Regions from separate parts of the Blautia sp. BCRC 81119 genome, predicted to be linked through region 2. Evidence: riboswitches for the same ligand, from Rfam matches in the RefSeq annotation. Region 2 holds a riboswitch; each other region holds the start of a gene.

Region 1 (2,270 bases), on a different contig from region 2:
TTCGGTGTAGAATTACTCTACGGAATTGAACTGAATATCCTTGACCGCAGCGGAACGGTAGATTTAGATCAGGAATCATTATGTAAACTTGATTACGCCATTGCCAGCATGCATGCCTGGAATTACCGCTGCGGTACCAGAGCCGAAAACACAGAAGCTTTTATCAATGTAATGAAAAACCCCTGTGTAAAGATCCTCGGACATAGTGATAACACTCATTACCCGGTTAATTATGATGCGCTTGCAAGGGCTGCCAGGGAAACCGGCACGATCTTTGAGATCAACGAAGCTTCTCTTGCACCTTATGGCTATCGTGGCGACACAAGAGAAAACTGTTTCGAGATCCTTCGATGCTGCCGCAAATATGATCTGCCGCTGCTTCTTTCCAGTGACAGCCATGGCCCGGAGCATATCGGAGATTTTACCTGTGCTGCTGAGTTTGTTCATCAGGCCATGTTTCCGGAACAGCTGATCCTCAACAACCAGATTCCCAGACTCAAGGTTTTTCTCCAAACCAGAGAATGATCTTCTGTATCTTTTCCGACAGATAACAGATATTGTCCACTCCAAACAAAACAGGCCAGTTCAAACACAGGAATATACATTTTCCTGTATCTGAACTGGCCTGTTTTTTATTTTTCCCGCTGCTTCCGTACAATTTCCGCAAGCTCGCTATATTTACCTGTAACATATCCGAAATTTTCTCTTCTGTGAGGAAGCTTGCATTCGGTGCAGTCTTTAATCCCGCTTTCCGTAAAGCGGAAATTACCACCACATTTATCTCCCAGTGCATATAAAGGACAATAGCAGAACAGACAATTGAAGTTCTCCGGATCTGCTCCTTTATGGCACGGAAAATACTCACAGTTTTTGTGGCTGAAGTAAGAGTATTCTTTGCCTTCCCAGTATGGTTTCTCCATGGCTCTTTTCTCCTCTCCTGACATAACCACACATAATTTTTTCCTATAAAAAAGAGGTAGCGATGCCACCCCGGGGTAGAAATATAATCCGTTCATGAGTGCGCGGAGGGAACGAATGTATCCGGAGTAGTATCGCCTGCCATTTAATCATGTATAATTCATATGAACAGGCGCATTCCATAAAAAAATGCCTACTCTCGTAAAAAAGTAGACAACGTCCCAGGGGTGCGGAGTCCCTGAAATGGTTGTTACACTTTACACGGAAGTTTAACCTCGCCATAACAAGCAGGTTTCCTGGCTCCGGGATCATGACTCCTCTCTCCTTCTCATACATACGTACAATGGACTATGAGATTCGCTCCTCCGTTACAGTGACCGGATCGCTCAGGTTTCACACCTGATTCCCTTTTCTGTGGACTTCTGATAATCAATATATAACTGTCAGCTATCCTCAGCACTTGCTATGTTCAATATGGAATTATACTGACATTATAATAACATCCTGTTAATTATATGTCAATACTGTTTTCAATATTTATACATTTTTGAGCATATTTTATTGCTGTTCAATCCGTTCCATGGGTTTTCAATATTTTTTCCGACGTCAAAAACAGCCCGACAAACTACTGTCGGGCTGCTGTATTTTTATTTTCTGTTGTACGTTCTTATTATACAAGACGTCTTACAGATACAATTGTTCTGTATGTAGCATCATTGCTGATCTTGATCCCGTCCTGAGAGTTCGATGCATGAACGATCTGGCCATTACCCATGTAAATAGCCACGTGTCCGCCATAGCAGATCAGATCTCCCGGCTGTGCATCTGCGTAGGATACTTCTGTACCTGCATTCTGCTGCTCATAGGAGGTTCTCGGAAGGCTGACTCCGAAGTTCGCATAGACACTTTGTACAAATCCGGAGCAGTCTGCACCATTGGTAAGGCTTGTTCCGCCCCATACGTAAGGATTTCCCACAAACTGTGTAGCATAATTCACAACAGAAGATCCGGAACCACTGCTGTAAGAAGAACTGTCACTGTCTGAAGATGTATCCTCTGCATTAGATGTGTCCTCTGCACTTTCTTCAGATGCGTCTGTGCTGTTATCGTAATCTGCGTCTGCATTATCCTCTGTATTCTCAGTATCCTCGGACGCATCATCATTCTCACCATTGTCTGCATCTTCATCCACATCCTCGGTGTCATCTTCTGCAGTATCCTCATCTGCATTCTCGATCACGTCGCCGTCCTCATCGTACTGTCCGTCTTCGCTCTCGTCTGCCTCATCCTGCTGTGCTTCCTGCTCTGCCTGGCGTCTTGCTTCCTCTTCTGCCTCAGCCTGTGCTCTCGCT
Region 2 (2,270 bases):
TGTATACATCCTTCAGTGACAGATCCGCATTTCCAAAAGTGATGGCTGCAAGTATGGAAAAAATAAGGAATCCTGCAAGTCCGATGAGAACTGCCACATACATGGATGTTCTGAGCACCTTATCTTTTTTTCTCTGTGAAGCTGTTTCTTTCACTGCATTTTCTCCGATCAGTCAAGATTTACGTCCGGATATAATCCCTTTGCAAAAGTTTCGATTCCGTCCTGGGTACGTGTTGCACTTGCATACATCTCACTGAGCATGATCGGGTAAACACGTCCGTTCTTTACTGCGTCAAGGCTCTTCAGGGACTCATCATCCTGGATCACTGCAAGCTGGCTGTTCTTAACAGTTTCCGGATCATCTCCTGCATATGGCATGTAAACCACAAAGATCACGTCAGGGTTGGCTGCGATGATATCCTCTTTTCCAACGGTGGAAGCATCCGGGTTTGCAAGAGTTGCGCCTAACTGTGTTACCATATCTCCGCCAAGGCTCTTTACGCCATAGTTTGTGATGTCATCTCCAAGAGGCTCCAATACCATTACGCTTGGTTTGTCTTTTACATCTGCAGTTGCAGTAAGAGTTTTGTCGATCACTGCTTTTGCATCATCAACGATAGCCTGTGCTTTGTCCTGTACATCGAAGATCTTTCCGATATTTAAGATATCTGTGAATTCATTTTCCAGTGTTCTGTCGCCGTCCGGACGAGTATTGGTGTTGTAGTAGGTGTTGCAGCCTTTGTCGATCCAGTCTGTTACATTTCCCAGATTCTTATCAGAGAAAAGAGAGCTCCAGGATAAGATCATGTCCGGCTCCAGCATTGTTACAGTTTCAAGGGATGGGGTAAATTCGTCAAGATAATTTGTTTTTGAGAATGCTTCTTTGAGATCTTCCGGAACTTCATTATCAAGACCTGCGGTAGCTACCAGGTGGTCTTCCAGACCAAGTGCGAGCATAGTCTCAATGCTTCCCTGATATACAGCAAGGACTTTTTCCGGTGCTTTTTCATAAGTGGTTTCGATTTCGTTTCCATCGTAATCATAGGTTGTGATGGTCAGAGGATATTCTGTCTTGGTTGCCTCTGCGGAAGAATCTTCGGTGTCTGCAGACTCTGTACTGTCTTCTGCTGCCGGCTGGTTGTCTTCCTTGATGGTCTCGGAGTCTGCTCTCTCTGCGGCATAAACAGCCGGAGCTGCTGATACGGTCATTGCCGCTGCCATTACCATTGCCATGATTCTTGTGGATACATACTTGTTTTTCATTTCATTTCCTCTCTTTTCGCCTGTTTTATCTCCTGTTGCCTATGGGTAACCGAAAAGATGGGGCTTCATAAAATCTGCACGGAACACTTTGTACGGAAGCTCCCACTTACATACTGTCAAGCAGGTTTCCTGACTTACAGACTCAGAAAAAACTCTGCAAAATAAAAACTGATACACCATTCATCTTTTAGCCGATCATGAATGATGTATCAGAATTTTCTCCAGAATCTCTCTGACATCGGGATTTCGCCTTCTCACATGAGTTTCTGCAATGGCATGTGAAATCCCTTCTTCTGTATACAGTGGCCGCAACCGCTCAGGCTTTTTACCCGATTCCCTCTCACAGTATCCGGCAGCATATGTGCCGGTGATACTGTCCACTTCACAGCAATTCAATTACGCTGATACTGATTCTAACATACCGGTTTTCCAATTACAACCTTGAGGCCGGATTTTTACAGTTTTTTGCAGAAATAGTCTGCCCGGAGAGATCCCTCTCAGATCTTTTTCAGCTTGGCAAAACCGGCGAACATTTTTTTCACGCCGACTTTGTCAAAGTCTACCGTCACTTCGTAGTCTCTGCCGCCGTCTGCGATATTTTTTACGATACCGACTCCGAATTTCACATGACGGACCGTGTCTCCCTCACCATAGTCCAGGCTGTCCGCCTTCTTCACTGTGAAATCTTTTTTCTGCAGGGTGCTCTTTGCCTGGAAATTCATTTTCATCTGGGCATAGGCGCTTTTCGGAGATACGATATCATCTACCCTGGGCTTTTTCTCCTGAATGGTATGTCCAAGATCTACCAGTTCCCGTGGAACCTCCCTTACAAAACGTGACACACGGTTATACTGAGTCTCCCCACGGATCATCCGCTGTTTTGCACAGGTTAAAGTCAGTTCCTTCATGGCACGGGTGATCCCCACATAACAGAGCCTTCGCTCCTCCTCGATATCCGACGGATCACCGGACCAGATGGAAGCATACCCCGGAAAAACACCGTCCTC
Region 3 (2,270 bases), on a different contig from region 2:
ATCGATGGCTGCCTTTGTATGCTCTACATAAAGCTTCTCAACTGCTTCGATTCTTCCAAGACCCTCGATCTGGCAGTCAACCTTATCGAAGTTTCCGGATGCTACAAACTGGCTCTTCCAGGAATCCTCCTCATCACCGGCCATATCGTTATTTGCATGGTCTCCGGCAACAACCATCAGCGGACGAAGAACAACGTTCTTGTATCCTGCTTCTTTTACCTTCTCGATAACCTTGTCGCAGGCTGTATCTTCCGGCTTACCCTCTACAGTACCGATGAATGCGTTCTTCAATCCAAGGTTTTCCATCTGTGTCTGCATCTGATCGTATGTAACGTTAGCTGTATGAGATGTTCCATGTCCCATGAATACGAATGCTGTGCCAGCCTCAGCTGCTGCATCCATGCTGTCAAATCCGGCCTCTTTGCAAGCCGTATCTGTGATCGCCTGAGCAACGGCTTTCTTGTCATCATTGATCACAGTTGCATCGTCTCCAACCTCACCGAGCATTGGCTCTGCGATAGCTACAGACTCGAATTTATCTTTATAGCCATTGATCGCTTCTGTCATCTCATCGTACTCAGCACCATGCATCAGATGGGTAGGCTGTACAACCAGATTCTTAACACCATTCTCTACTGCACGGTCAAGAGCCTGCTGCATGTTATCGATCACTTCATCATCTCTTGCCTCTACATGGTTGATGATGATCTGTGCTGTAAATGCTCTTCTTACAGACCAGTCCGGATAAGCTTCTGCAAGAGCATCCTCGATTCCCTTGACATCCTCTGCACGGCTGTCATTGAAGGAAGTACCAAAGCTTACAACAAGAAGTTCATTCTCACCGATCTCATCCTGGTTACGCGGATCGTCCTTGGAAGCATCTCCTGTGTCACGTCCGAAATAATCCGGATCTGCATTCTCACCCTCTACCAGTTCTTTCTGAGCATCTGTCAGAGCATCCCATGCTTCTTTGGCTGCCTTGCAGTCCTCATCTGTTGTGTCGTTTCTTTCCTGTACATAGATCTTGTCGATCAGAGCTGCTACATTATCTGCTGCTTCCTGATCTGCATCAGAAGCCTCTGTGGTATCAGCTGCCTCAGCGTTCTCTTCTGTAGCAGAATCCTCTGCTGCCATTGCTGTTGTAGCTGCACCCATAGAGCATGTCATGGAAACTGCGAGCATCAGAGCTAACATTGTTTTTCTTTTCATTTCTCATTGTCCTCTTTTCATGTATTTCCAGAATACTGATATGTACAAAAAAGCAGCAGCTCTCTGCGGCCGCCTGCTCACACATGATTCTCTGCGCAATACAAATACATAAAAAGAAGTTCTGTATTGTTATGGAGAATACCGATTCGTAAACCGCGAATCCCTGAATCTCACAATAAGGCAGTTCTCCTGACTTGGTTCCACGCTGCTTTCCCTTCCCGGTCTCCCAGTGGTTATAAAAGCAGCTCCCCTTTCACAGTGACGGTATCGTTCCGGATTCTCACCGGATTCTCTTTTGCACATCCGACTGGATGCAACCTTATCATTATAACATTTGCACATATTTTCTTTTACCTGGTTATCTAACTTTTACCACAAACTCATAAATTTGTCAAGATTGATGTCAGACGATTCACGGTTTTCTGTGATCTTCGCTCACAAAAAACACCTCGCGAAATATTACCAGTGAACAGTAACCGGTTTTCTCCCTGTATCTGTCAGTTATTATCAGAATGCTTTCTCCAATATTCATGCATATCCTGCATAAAAAACAGCCCCTTTCTGTCATCACCCTGATATCAGAAAAGGACTGTCTTACATCAGATATTCGCAATCCGCTTCGCTACTTGCTCATAACAGATAAACTGCTTTGCAGTTTATCTAGTCAAGCGGATATTCGCAATCCGCTTTGCTACTTGCTCATAACAGATAAACTGCTCTGCAGTTTATCTGTTAAAATACTCCTGCTCCAGGTATCTGGCTACGTAGATTCCGCTGGCAGATGCATGGGACAGAGAATGGGTCACGCCGCTGCAGTCTCCGATAACAAAGAGACCCTTGTGGCAGGTTTCCAGATTTTCGTCGATCTCGACCTCCATGTTGTAGAATTTAACCTCAACGCCATAAAGCAAAGTATCATCATCTGCGGTTCCCGGTGCGATCTTATCCAGAGCATAGATCATCTCAATGATGCCATCCAGGATACGTTTCGGCATAACAAGACTTAAATCTCCCGGTGTCGCAGAAAGTGTAGGTGTTACGAAACTTTCCTCAATACGGGC

The links. Region 2 has a riboswitch for cobalamin ahead of DMI82_RS07010 (ABC transporter substrate-binding protein). Riboswitches for the same ligand answer to the same signal wherever they lie in the genome.
Region 1: it holds a riboswitch for cobalamin, as region 2 does, so the genes downstream of both, DMI82_RS17175 (cysteine-rich small domain-containing protein) here and DMI82_RS07010 (ABC transporter substrate-binding protein) in region 2, are expected to answer to the same signal.
Region 3: it holds a riboswitch for cobalamin, as region 2 does, so the genes downstream of both, DMI82_RS11375 (sirohydrochlorin cobaltochelatase) here and DMI82_RS07010 (ABC transporter substrate-binding protein) in region 2, are expected to answer to the same signal.

Annotation. Positions count from the first base shown of each region.
Region 1 covers NZ_QJHD01000033.1:45,459-47,728, forward strand. The annotation lists gene DMI82_RS17170 (phosphatase) at 1-525, shown strand, start outside; gene DMI82_RS17175 (cysteine-rich small domain-containing protein) at 633-920, opposite strand; cobalamin riboswitch at 1,188-1,357, opposite strand; gene DMI82_RS17180 (C40 family peptidase) at 1,589-2,270, opposite strand, start outside.
Region 2 covers NZ_QJHD01000009.1:4,874-7,143, forward strand. The annotation lists gene DMI82_RS07005 (FecCD family ABC transporter permease) at 1-154, opposite strand, end outside; gene DMI82_RS07010 (ABC transporter substrate-binding protein) at 169-1,263, opposite strand; cobalamin riboswitch at 1,367-1,662, opposite strand; gene pcrA (DNA helicase PcrA) at 1,761-2,270, opposite strand, start outside.
Region 3 covers NZ_QJHD01000017.1:100,159-102,428, reverse strand. The annotation lists gene DMI82_RS11375 (sirohydrochlorin cobaltochelatase) at 1-1,209, opposite strand, end outside; cobalamin riboswitch at 1,372-1,546, opposite strand; gene DMI82_RS11370 (NAD(P)/FAD-dependent oxidoreductase) at 1,935-2,270, opposite strand, start outside.